Pleomorphomonas sp. PLEO: one gene and its partner. The protein of the gene in region 1 interacts with the protein of each later gene in a pairwise test. Links are inferred from orthologs where the notes say so. Each region holds a gene or a part of one and is shown in the gene's direction. Other genes may lie near its edges. The genes, in order: hfq and rho.

The links.
Region 2: the proteins of hfq (region 1) and rho interact in binary tests that used the Escherichia coli proteins (3 or more experiments, as listed by UniProt). The link is inferred for Pleomorphomonas sp. PLEO from one-to-one orthologs.

What each region holds. Positions count from the first base shown.
Region 1 is NZ_CP166625.1:3,908,045-3,914,179, reverse strand. The notes cover bases 1,499-4,153. They hold hfq (RNA chaperone Hfq), read left to right. Parts: upstream 1,499-2,532; coding sequence 2,533-2,775; downstream 2,776-4,153. Other genes in these bases: hflX (GTPase HflX), read left to right, coding at 2,938-4,153; AB6N07_RS18160 (D-amino-acid transaminase), read left to right, coding at 1,499-2,336. Outside these bases: AB6N07_RS18170 (lipoprotein-releasing ABC transporter permease subunit), read left to right, coding at 1-723; AB6N07_RS18165 (ABC transporter ATP-binding protein), read left to right, coding at 723-1,436; more of AB6N07_RS18160, read left to right, coding at 1,476-1,498; more of hflX, read left to right, coding at 4,154-4,278; AB6N07_RS18145 (L,D-transpeptidase), read left to right, coding at 4,372-5,070; glgC (glucose-1-phosphate adenylyltransferase), read left to right, coding at 5,344-6,135. UniProt on the Escherichia coli protein: RNA chaperone that binds small regulatory RNA (sRNAs) and mRNAs to facilitate mRNA translational regulation in response to envelope stress, environmental stress and changes in metabolite concentrations.
Region 2 is NZ_CP166625.1:603,934-610,370, forward strand. What follows is about bases 2,092-5,048. They hold rho (transcription termination factor Rho), read left to right. Parts: upstream 2,092-2,915; coding sequence 2,916-4,181; downstream 4,182-5,048. Other genes in these bases: hemE (uroporphyrinogen decarboxylase), read left to right, coding at 2,092-2,229; hemJ (protoporphyrinogen oxidase HemJ), read left to right, coding at 2,229-2,663; mnmE (tRNA uridine-5-carboxymethylaminomethyl(34) synthesis GTPase MnmE), read left to right, coding at 4,424-5,048. In the rest of the region: AB6N07_RS02580 (pyruvate, water dikinase regulatory protein), read right to left, coding at 1-647; more of hemE, read left to right, coding at 1,069-2,091; more of mnmE, read left to right, coding at 5,049-5,668; tRNA uridine-5-carboxymethylaminomethyl(34) synthesis enzyme MnmG, read left to right, coding at 6,058-6,437. UniProt on the Escherichia coli protein: Facilitates transcription termination by a mechanism that involves Rho binding to the nascent RNA, activation of Rho's RNA-dependent ATPase activity, and release of the mRNA from the DNA template.

The sequences.
Region 1 (6,135 bases):
ACGGCTCTCGGCATGACGCCGCGCGTCAAGGCCTACCCGGTCGCCACCATCTTCAAGATCGGCATGAGTGAATACGACGGCACCTTTGTGTTCATGCCGATCGCCGAGGCCCAGAAATTTTTCATGATGGAGGACAAGGCTACCGCCATCGACGTCTTCCTCAACAATCCCGACGACATTGGGACGATCAAGGACAAGTTGACCGTCGATGCCGGGCGGCCGGTGCTGATCACCGACTGGCGACAGCGCAATGTCACCTTCTTCTCGGCCCTCGAAGTCGAGCGCAACGTGATGTTCATGATCTTGACGCTGATCGTGCTGGTGGCGGCGCTCAACATCGTCTCGGGCATGACCATGCTGGTCAAGGACAAGAGCCACGACATCGCTATTCTTCGCACGATGGGAGCGAGCCGCGGAGCTATCCTGCGTATCTTCCTGATCACCGGCTCGGCGATTGGCGTTGCCGGCACAATAGCCGGTTTCGGACTGGGGCTTGTCGTCTGCCTCAACGTCGAGAAGATCCGGCAGTTCGTGTCCTGGCTGACGTCGACGGAACTTTTCTCACCCGAACTCTACTACCTCAGCCAGCTTCCCGCCGATATGCAGATGCACGAGACGATCAGCGTCCTTATCATGGCGTTGGTGCTGTCGTTCGTCGCCACCATCTATCCCGCCTGGAAGGCGGCCCGTCTCGATCCCGTCGACGCGCTGAGGTACGAGTGATGCCGGCCATTGAAACCCTCATCACCGGCGTCGAAGATCCGGTCCTGAAGCTGGTCGGCATCGAGAAGTCCTACAAGGAGGGCACCGGCACGCTGCCGATCCTTCGTGGTTGCGACTTCAATCTGTTTGCCGGCGAATTGACCGCGCTGGTCGCTCCGTCCGGTGCCGGCAAATCGACGCTTCTTCACATAACGGGCCTGCTGGAAAAGCCTGATGCCGGTGAGGTTTTCATCGGCGGCAGATCCTGCGGTACGCTCGACGACGCCAACCGCACCCGCCTTCGCCGCACCGAGATCGGCTTTGTCTATCAGTTCCATCATCTTCTGCCGGAATTCAGCGCGCTTGAGAACCTGATGATCCCGCAGATGATTGCTGGCCTCGACCAGAAGGAAGCTGCCAAGCGCGGCAAGGATCTGCTTTCTTATATGCGGCTTGAGAAGCGGGGAACCCATCTCCCCTCGCAGCTTTCGGGTGGCGAGCGGCAGCGCGTGGCAATTGCCCGCGCCGTTGCCAATGCCCCAAAGGTGCTGCTCGCCGACGAGCCGACGGGCAACCTCGATCCGAAAACATCCCATTATGTATTCGACGCGCTGGCTGCGCTGGTGAGGGCCACTGGGCTCGCCGCCATCATCGCCACCCACAACATGTCGCTGGCCGAACGAATGGACCGGCGCATCACCCTCGACGAAGGGCGGATCGTCGAACTCGAGTGATCTTATAACCGCTTGCCGTATAGTTCTGGAGAGCCGGCCATGTCCCGCATCACCTACGTCAATGGGCGCTACGTTCCGTCGCGGGAGGCCGTCGTCAGCGTCGAGGATCGGGGCAACCAGTTCGCGGATGCCGTCTATGAGGCCTGTCAGATCAAGGATGGCGCCATCATCGATCTTCGCCGCCATCTCGACCGGCTCGACCGGTCGCTGGCCGAACTGAGGATTGCCGCGCCGATGAGTCGGGCGGCGATGACCCATGTGCTGCGGGAGGTTGCTCGTCGCAATCGGGTCGAGAATGGCTATGTCTACTGGCAGATCTCCCGTGGTGCCGCGCCGCGCGATCATGCCTTTCCCGTCGGCGTGAATCCGACCTTTACCGCGACGGCCAAGTCGCTGGACGTTGCCGCGGCTGCTCACCGCTATGAGAAGGGCGTGCCCGTCATCACCCTTCCCGACAACCGCTGGGAGCGCGTGGACATCAAGACGGTTGGCCTGCTGCCCAACGCGCTCGCCAAGCAGGCGGCGCGCGAGGCTGGCGCCTTCGAAGCGGTGTTCGTCGACGCCGAGGGATTTGTCACCGAGGGATCGTCCGCCAATGTCTGGCTAGTCGACGAAGAGGGCAGGATCGTCACCCGCCCGGCCGAGCGAGGCATTCTCCGTGGCATTACCCGGTCGGTCTTGATGGAGGTGGCGGCCGCCGAGGGTGTTCCGGTCGTCGAACGTCACTTCACAGTGGCCGAGATGAAGGCGGCACGGGAGGTATTCTTGACGTCGGCCGGCGCGATTCTTTGCCCCGTCGTGAGCATCGACGGCGAGGCGGTCGCCAATGGCGCTCCTGGCAGCGTCGCCGCCGGTCTGAGGCGGCGCTTCCATGATATCGCCGAGCGCACACCGATTTGACGGCCAAGGCCGCCTTGGGCAAAATTGTCACATGCTCTCCGAAACACGGATAGCACGAGCCCACCGACCGTGACACGCATTCGAAATGGACTGGTAATTTCCGACGCGCCCGGCGTAACCATAAGTCCGGGCGACGCGTAGCGTCGGTGTGGCGTTTGCCCCTCACAAAAAAACGAAGTCGAAAAGGCCGAATAAAATGGCGGACAAAGCCCAAAATCTTCAGGACACCTTCCTTAATCACGTCCGTAAGAATAAGATTTCGCTGACGATTTTTCTGATCAATGGCGTCAAGCTACAGGGCGTGGTCACCTGGTTCGATAACTTCTGCGTCCTCCTGCGGCGCGACGGGCATTCCCAGCTCGTCTACAAGCACGCCATTTCCACCATCATGCCGGCTCAGCCTTTGGCCCTTTTCGAAGGTAGCGAGGAACCGAACTGAGTCCGATGGGTTCCGTTGTTGTCCGCTCATGGATCGCTCCATGGGCGGCTTATCACGGAAATCAGTTATTGGCCGCGCGCGGCGCGGTTTTCGGGAGGTTAAGTGACCGACGAACAGGATCTTGAAGAGGGCGGCCGTCCTCGCAAGAAGAGTGTCGATCGCATCGATGAGCCGGCGAGGGCATTGGTTCTTGTGCCCGATCTGCGTCAGCGGGGGGGCAGGGACGACGCTGCCACAATCACCCAGCGCGATCTTGAAGCGCGGCTTGAGGAAGCCTCCGGCTTGGCCTTGGCCATCGATCTCAATGTGCGCGCCACCCTTCCCGTGCCGGTCAACCAGCCGAAGCCGGCAACGTTGTTTGGCTCCGGCAAGGTGGAAGAAATCGGCGAGAGGGTAGAGGCCGAGGAGATCGACCTCGTCATCGTCGATCATGCGCTCACGCCCATTCAGCAGCGCAACCTGGAAAAAGCCTGGAAAACCAAAGTTATCGATCGTACGGGGCTCATCCTCGAAATCTTTGGCGAACGGGCACGGACGCGCGAAGGGCGACTGCAGGTGGAACTTGCCCACCTCAAGTACCAGAAATCGCGCCTCGTCCGCTCGTGGACTCACCTTGAGCGGCAGCGCGGTGGTTTCGGCTTCCTGGGTGGTCCCGGCGAAACGCAGATCGAAGCTGACCGGCGCCAACTCCAAGATAAGATTACGCGCATTGAGGCCGATCTCGAACAGGTCAAACGTACGCGAGATTTGCACAGGCGACAGCGGCGCAAGGTGCCGCATCCGGTGGTGGCGCTGGTTGGCTACACCAACGCCGGCAAATCGACGCTGTTCAATGAGCTGACCGAAGCGGATGTGTTCGCCAAGGATCTTCTGTTTGCAACGCTCGATCCTACGCTTCGCCGCATCAAGCTGCCGCACGGTACCGATGCCATTCTGTCGGACACCGTGGGATTCATTTCGAACCTGCCGACGCACCTCGTCGCGGCCTTCCGGGCAACGCTTGAGGAGGTGATCGAGGCGTCGATTATCCTGCATGTGCGAGACATTTCTCACAAGGATACCGAGGCGCAGGCGAGCGACGTTGCGGAAGTGCTGAAGCAACTCGGCCTCAATCCCGAGGATCGCGACCGCATCATCGAAGTGTGGAACAAGATCGACCTTGTCGACGACGCGCGGCGCGACGTTCTGCTGGCGCAGGCAGAGACCGAATCCCCTGGCGGGCAGGAACGGCACGTTGTCTCGGCCGTCACCGGAGCGGGTTTGCCCGAACTGTTGGCAGCTATCGAAGCAAGGGTGGTTGGTACCAGGCCGGTGCACGAACTCGCCCTCGATCCTTCCGACGGCGCCGGACTTGCCTGGCTCTACGATCATGGCGAAGTACTCGAACGGCACGAAGGCGATGACGGCACGCTACGCCTGACGGTGCGCATCGCCGACAAGTCGATGACCACCTTTCATCAGCGCTATGGCGAACGCATTCAGCATCCGCTCGCGGAAAACTGATCTCAGCCGGGCAAGTTTAGCAACATGACTAGAGTATTGTGCGTTCATCAGGTTGACTGAATGCCACCGTCGAATCAGCAGAAAGTGGAGACTATGAACCTACCGTCCAGGCGAGCCTTTCTCGGCGCGCTGCCTCTTGTCCTTGCCGCTTGCGTTACGAACCCCGGCGTGCCGGCGATGCCGCCGCTCATCGATCCAACCAAGCCGAAGCGCTATCCTTTGCCGTCCGCTGAGTATGTCGCGATGTACGGCGAGATTAAGGACGGCGGGTTCACTGTTCCCGCGGTGGATCTGACGCGGGTCAATCCGGCGTTCCTGCGCCGGGAGGTCGACTATGTGACCGACGAGCCGGCGGGCACCCTCATCGTCGATACACCCGCCCGCTACCTCTATCTGGTGCTGGGTGACGGCCGGGCGATGCGCTACGGCATCGGCGTCGGTCGCGAGGGATTTGCCTGGGCCGGTTCCGCCGTCATTCGTCGCAAGGCAAAATGGCCGTCGTGGCACCCGCCGGTGGAAATGCAGGCGCGCGATCCCAACTCTCGCAAGTGGGCTGGTGGCATGCCCGGCGGTCCGGACAATCCGTTGGGCGCCCGTGCGCATTACCTTTATCAGGGCAACATCGACACTCTCTATCGTATCCATGGCACGGTGGAGCCTTGGACGATCGGCAGCAACGTCTCCTCCGGGTGCATCCGCCTGATCAATCAGGATGTCATTGACCTGTTCGAAAGAGTGCCGGTTGGCACCGTTGTCAAGGTGTTGGAACGCCCGACGGTTCCCGCCGTCTGAGTCTTGCGACGCCCCGCCGTACGTGCGGGGCGTCCGCCTTTCGCTTCGCCGTCCCGACGCGCTTTTTGTCAAGAGTTTGAATTCCTTCGCAGCCAAAATAGGGGGAAGACAAATTAACCCTCCCGCGCCATAGTGCCCTTACGTCGAGCCATAAGGACGAACGGGGCGGGGAAGAAGCGCCAGCCGTTTGTCTCAGGTTCCGTTCCGGGCCGGCAGTGCCGGCAGCGCCATCGAGGGAACCGGGCCGACGGCGGAAGAAGTCGGGAGGATACCATGATTGACAGTTCTTACAGCAATCGGCGGCTGGCACGCGAAGCGATGGCGTTCGTGCTGGCCGGGGGACGGGGCAGCCGTCTTAAAGAGCTCACGGACCGCAGGGCTAAGCCGGCGGTTTATTTCGGCGGCAAAAGCCGCATTATCGATTTCGCTCTTTCCAACGCGCTCAACTCAGGCATTCGCCGCATATCTGTGGCCACTCAGTACAAAGCGCACAGTCTTATCCGTCACCTCCAATACGGCTGGAACTTCTTCCGCCAGGAGCGCAACGAGAGCTTCGACATCCTTCCCGCTTCGCAGCGCGTTGCCGAGGATAAATGGTACGTCGGAACCGCCGACGCAGTGACCCAGAACATCGACATCATCGAAGCCCATAACATCGAATACATCATCATTCTGGCTGGCGACCACATCTACAAGCAGGACTATGAGATCATGCTTGATCAGCATGTCTCGTCCGGCGCCGATGTGACCGTTGGCTGCATCGAGGTCCCGCGCATGGAGGCCTCCGGCTTCGGCGTCATGGCGATCGACGAGACTGCCCGGATCATCGAATTCGTCGAGAAGCCGGCCGATCCGCCGGCCATGCCCGGCCGCCCGGATATGGCGCTGGCCTCGATGGGAATTTACGTCTTCAAGACTAACTTTCTGATCGATCTGCTGCGCCAGGATCAAGACGATCCGAACTCCAGCCACGATTTCGGCAAGGACATCATCCCGGCCATCGTGAAGGGGGGCAAGGCGATCGCGCACAAATTCTCCGACAGTTGCGTCCGCTCAACTTCGGAA
Region 2 (6,437 bases), 3.3 Mb from region 1 along the record:
GCCAAAAGTCGGTTCTGACGAACATGCATGATGCGCTCGGCCGTGGCGATCAAGCAAACAACGAGCGGCCGCCGAGCAGAGATCACCTTATCGGTAATGGGAATGCCGGGCACCAGCGGCACGTTGGCCGTGCGGATGCCACGATTGGCGAGATAAATCGACGTTGGCGTCTTCGAGGTGCGACTGATGCCGATCAGGATGACGTCGGTCTCCTCTATGTCATCGGGCAGGGCGCCGTCGTCGTGGGCCAACGTGAAATTCAGCGCGTCGATGCGCTTGAAATAGTCGGCATCCATCGCGTGCTGCGCACCGGCCTTACCGATGGCCTGTACCTTGAAGAAGGAACGGAACACGTCAAACACCGGCCGCAACACGTCGATGCAGGGAATGGCGGCGGCCTGACAGGCCTCCTCGAGTCGTATCGCAAGGTCCTGTTGCACCAGGGTGTAAAGAACGATGCCAGGCGCCGCCTCGATATCGGCAATGACGCGTTCGATGTGCCGCACTGACCGAACCAGCGGATAGATGTGCTCGATCGCCACCATCGATTCATATTGAGCGGTGGCCGCCCGGCCAACGGCAAGCAGCGTCTCGCCGGTGGAATCGGAGACGAGATGGATATGGAAATAGGTCTGGCCCCGCTTCATAGCCGGCGTGCTCCGAAAGAACGGCGACGCAGCATCTCAGATGGCGCAGTGCTTGGCGAGTTCTTTTTTGCCAATTACGATCAATGGTTTGGCTACGCTGGCTGGTCCGCTGTCCACAGAGGGACACCCATCGTGGGGATGAGCGTGGACAAAAACAGCCTTTCCTTGGGTGCCGGATCGACCCCTGTGGGTAAGCCGCCAAACCGTCAACAGGACAGGCCAATGGGCACTGTCTTGACGGTGTCTGTGGGTGCTGTGCAAAAGCGGCGCTGATGCTTAATGGTTCATTAACTGTTCGGCGGTCATCCCCATTAACCATTCGTTAAGAATTGCGGCATTCCGCCATCCGCTACAGTTTTCCACAAAAGCCACAGGCCACCGGTTCAAATGACGCTACCGCTGTCGAGCAGAGACGCTTCGCATGGTTCCGATTGTGGAGGAACAACAATCCCTGCTATCCCTCGCCAATAAGAAAAAGAAAGTATCTTTAAATAGGATTCTTACCTTGGAAACGGCCATCGGAGCGATCACTGAAAAGACCGATAGGGCAGCGAGTGAGCGTCGCCTTCTCAGAGTCCTCGATGGCGAGCGGATGTGGCCACCGCCGGTTTGGATGATGCGTCAAGCCGGACGCTACCTTCCCGAATATCGGGCGACGAGAGCCAGAGCTGGATCCTTCCTCGATCTCTGCTATGCACCTGCTCTGGCTACCGAGGTGACCCTGCAACCGATCCGTCGCTTCGGCTTCGATGCGGCAATTTTGTTTTCCGACATTTTGGTCGTTCCACACGCCCTTGGTCAGAAGGTTTGGTTCGTCGAAGGCGAAGGCCCGAGGCTTGAGCGGGTCGATCTGGCTCACCTTGTTCTGGAACCGGATCGTCTGCTCACGCGGCTTGAGCCAGTCATCGAGGCGGTGTCATCCATCCGTGCGGAGCTTCCCGACGAGACGGCCTTCCTTGGCTTCTGCGGTGCGCCCTGGACGCTGATCACCTACATGATCGCGGGACGTGGCACCCCCGACCAGATGCCGGCACGGCGGGCGGCGCTGAGCGACCCGATCGGTATCGATCGGCTGGTCGATATCCTTGTGGACGCTTCGATCACCTACCTCGCCGCTCAGCTGAGGGCAGGCGCCGATGCGGTGCAGATTTTCGATACCTGGGCCGGCGTGCTGGATGATGCTGGTTTCCAGCGTTTTGTGATCGAGCCCACGCGCCGCATCGTCGAAGGCTTGCGCGCTGAGATACCTGGCGCGCGGGTGATCGGCTTTCCAAAAGGGGCGGGCGGCCATCTTCCGATTTATGTGCGGGAGACCGGGGTCGATGCCGTTGGCGTCGATTGGCAGGCTTCGCTTGATTTTGTTCGTGACGATGTGCAGCCGCTCGTCGCCGTTCAAGGCAACCTCGACCCGCTGCATCTCGTCACGGGTGGGGATATGCTGGATGCCGCTGTTGATCGAATCCTTGCCCGGTTGGGTGAGGGTAGGCTGATCTTCAACCTCGGCCATGGCATCACGCCGGACGGCTCGATCGACAATGTCGCGCGCATGCTGGCACGAGTGCGTGGTGTTGGGGGACGATAATGGGTCTCGGCTATGACTGGATCAAGATCGGCCACCTGTTTTCGGTGATCGCCTGGATGGCCGGTATCTTCTATTTGCCGCGTCTTTTTGTGTATCACGCCGATGCTGAGACCGGCTCAGTTCAGTCCGAAACCTTCAAGGTGATGGAACGCCGATTGCTGAAGGGCATCATGCGGCCGGCGATGTATGCCACTTGGGTTTTTGGTCTTTGGCTTGGAGTAAAGGGAGCATGGTTTTCCACGGCGTCCTGGCTGTGGTTGAAACTCCTCTTCGTGCTCGGCCTGACCGTCTATCATTATCAGCTCGATGCTTGGCGCAAGGCCTTCGAACGGGATGCGAATCAGCATGCCGCGCGCTTCTTCCGCATGATGAACGAGCTGCCGACGCTGATCCTCTTCGCCATTCTTGTGCTGGTCGTACTGAAGCCGTTCTAAAAGCCAGTACGAGACCTCGTAGTCCCTGAGTCTTGCCGCGCCGGACGGAACAGGGTATAGCGAAATCGTCCCTCACTTCGCGGACAGGCGTATCCAGGCCGAGAAGGTCTGGAGAGTTTCCCCCCGCGGCGGTTCCCCACCGTTGCTGCCAGCCCGCGTCCTTCGGAAAAGATCGTCGATGCGTATCCCCAAGCAGGGGAATTTTTTGTTTTCGACTTCGATTCCTTTTTCCAGCCAAGAGATGCCTTGTCCATGTCGGAGATGAAACTCCAGGATCTCAAGAAGAAGACCCCCACCGAACTTCTGGCCGTTGCGGAAGAGGTCGAGGTGGAAAATGCCTCGACCATGCGCAAGCAGGAATTGCTGTTTGCCATTTTGAAGCAGCTCGCCGAGCAAGAAGTCGATATCATCGGCGAGGGCGTTGTCGAAGTGCTCCAGGACGGCTTTGGCTTCCTGCGTTCGCCTGACGCCAACTATCTGCCGGGTCCTGACGACATCTACATTTCGCCGGCGCAAATTCGCCGCTTCTCGCTCAGGACCGGTGATACCGTCGAAGGGCAGATTCGTAGCCCCAAGGAGGGCGAGCGCTATTTCGCGCTGCTCAAGGTCAACACCGTCAATTTCGAAGACCCCGAGAAGGCGCGCCACAAGGTGCACTTCGACAACCTGACGCCGCTCTATCCGGATGAGCGCTTCCGCATGGAAGTCGAAGGCGTCCCGTCGAAGGATTTCTCGGCCCGTGTCATCGATATCGTGGCACCGCTCGGCAAGGGCCAGCGCGCGCTGATCGTCGCGCCGCCGCGTACCGGCAAGACCGTTCTGTTGCAGAACATCGCCCACTCGATCACCACCAACCACCCGGAATGCTACCTGATCGTTCTTCTGATTGACGAGCGCCCGGAAGAAGTGACCGACATGCAGCGTTCGGTACGGGGCGAGGTGGTTTCCTCGACTTTTGACGAACCGGCGACACGCCACGTTCAAGTAGCGGAAATGGTCATCGAAAAGGCCAAGCGTCTGGTCGAGCATGGCCGCGACGTGGTCATTTTACTTGATTCGATCACCCGCCTCGGTCGCGCTTACAACACGGTGGTGCCGTCTTCCGGCAAGGTGCTGACAGGTGGTGTCGATGCCAACGCGCTGCAGCGGCCGAAGCGCTTCTTCGGCGCGGCTCGAAATATCGAACAGGGCGGGTCCTTGACCATCATTGCCACCGCGTTGATCGATACGGGCAGCCGTATGGACGAGGTTATCTTCGAAGAGTTCAAGGGCACTGGTAACTCGGAAATCATCCTGGATCGCAAGATCTCGGACAAACGCGTGTTCCCGGCCATCGATATCCAGCGTTCCGGTACCCGCAAGGAAGACCTGCTGGTGGTCCCCGACAAGCTCAAGAAGACCTTTGTTCTCCGTCGTATTCTCAATCCGATGGGGACAACGGACGCGACCGAGTTCCTGCTGGACAAGCTCCGGCAGACGCGGACCAACGGCGACTTCTTCGATTCCATGAACACTTGACATCCGGCTCGTGTGTTTCACGTGAATCATCGGCGGATATCGATTCGTCGCCGTTCCAGTTCCTGCGCGACATACAAAGGGCCCATCGGGCCCTTTGCCATTTGTGCGGCTCGGCCATTCTCATATTGGCCAAGGGAACTCGCCCGGCTCGGCATCTTGAACGAATGATCAAACCAAAGGATTGAGTCGTGTCCGATACGATCTTCGCCTTGTCGTCCGGGGCTCTGCCAAGTGGCGTCGCGATGGTCCGAGTCTCCGGACCTGACGTCCGATTCGTACTCGAAACAACCGTTGGCCAGTTGCCAGCACCTCGCCACGCGACCTTGAAAACCTTCCGTGGCGTCGGGGGTGAGGTCATCGATCGTGGGGTGGTGTTGTTCTTTCCGGCTCCAGGCAGTTTTACCGGTGAGGACATTGCCGAGTTCCATTTGCATGGTGGCAGGGCGGTCGTTGCGGCTTTTGTCGCCTTTCTTGGAAGTCTTCCGGGAACGAGGCTCGCCGAGGCTGGTGAGTTTACCCGTCGTGCCTTCGACAATGGTCGGCTCGATCTCACGGAAGCGGAAGGCCTCGCGGACCTCATCGTTGCCGATACAGAAGCCCAACGGCGTCAAGCCGTGCGTCTCGCTGGTGGCGCCTTCCGGACAAGGGCCGAGGACTGGCGGCGGCGCCTGATCGATTTGCGGGCCTACGTCGAGGCGGACCTCGATTTTTCCGACGAGGAGGATGTGCCGGAAGATATTTCCAGCGCCGTCGGCACTGGGATTGGTGCCTTGCGGGCGGAGATGGAGCGTGAACTATCGGCTGGCCAACGTGGCGAGCGTATCCGCGATGGCTTTGAAGTGGTGGTGCTTGGTCCACCCAATGCCGGCAAGTCCAGTCTGGTCAATGCGCTGTCCGAGCGTGAAGTCGCCATTGTTACCGACATTCCCGGCACGACCCGCGATCTCCTGGAGGTCCATCTCGATCTCGGTGGCTACGCTGTTACGTTGGTGGATACGGCAGGCCTGCGGGACGGTGGCGATGTGATCGAGGTTGAGGGTATGCGACGGGGCAGGGCGCGGGCACAGTCCGCTGACCTGATCCTCTGGCTTGACGAGAACGGCGGCGATCCTCCTCAGGACATCACGACGCTGGGAGGGAAGGTTCTGAGTGTGCAGACCAAGGCCGATCTCAATTCTTCTAATCGCGAAGGGCTGACGATCTCCATTCACGACCGAGCTTCAGTTGATCGACTCCTTCATCGATTGTCTCAGGAAGCGGCTGGGCGTCTCGGAGGTGAGGCGCCGCTGGTGAGCCGGGCACGCCAACGACAGTGTTTGGAACAAGCAGTCAGCGCACTCAGGGATATAGAAGTTTCGGGACTTCCAGCTGAGATCGTGGCCGATCGACTGCGTCAAACTGGCGAGGCGCTCGGTCGACTGACCGGCCGCATTGACGTTGAAGAGGTACTTGGCTCGATATTCTCGACGTTCTGCATCGGCAAATAATCGATTCCAATCCGAAACGATTATCCGAAGTTGCCGCGGACCACGCCGTCGTATCGCTCGCCCGCACCTGGGAAGTGGGGCGCATTTCTGGCAAGCTTCCAAAATATTAACGGTGTTTCACGTGAAACACTCCACAGCTTGTGGAAAACTATTCGGATTCGCTACCGAACCGATTCCGGAAAACCGGCTCTTTCCTCCAAGAGCTAGCTTGAAAAGCGCAGAAATCAGCGCTTTCGGCTTTGACCTTTGGGGCAATTCTGACCTATTAAGGCATCCCCAAGCTTTAAGGGCTGGCGTCTGTGACGTGGGGATCAGGTGTGGATGGCCCGGCAATAATGGGCACCTCGGCCGTTTTTTGCAAAGTTTGCTAACTTGCAACATCAGGAGCGATGGTGAGCGATCTGGAACGCTTCGACGTCATTGTTATCGGTGGTGGCCACGCGGGCGCCGAGGCGGCGCATGCCGCGTCGCGCAGCGGTGCCAAGACAGCACTGGTTACGCATGACTTTTCAACGGTCGGCGCCATGTCCTGCAATCCGGCGATCGGCGGTCTGGGTAAGGGGCACTTGGTCCGTGAGGTCGATGCTCTCGACGGGTTGATGGGCCGAGTCGCCGATGCAGCGGGTATACAGTTTCGCTTGCTCAACCGGCGCAAGGGCCCGGCCGTGCGCGGCCCTCGTGCCCAAGCCGATCGTAAGCTCTACAAGGCCGCGATGCAGGCAGAGATCGCATCGGCGGCCAATTTGACGGTTGTCGAAGGCGAAGCCGA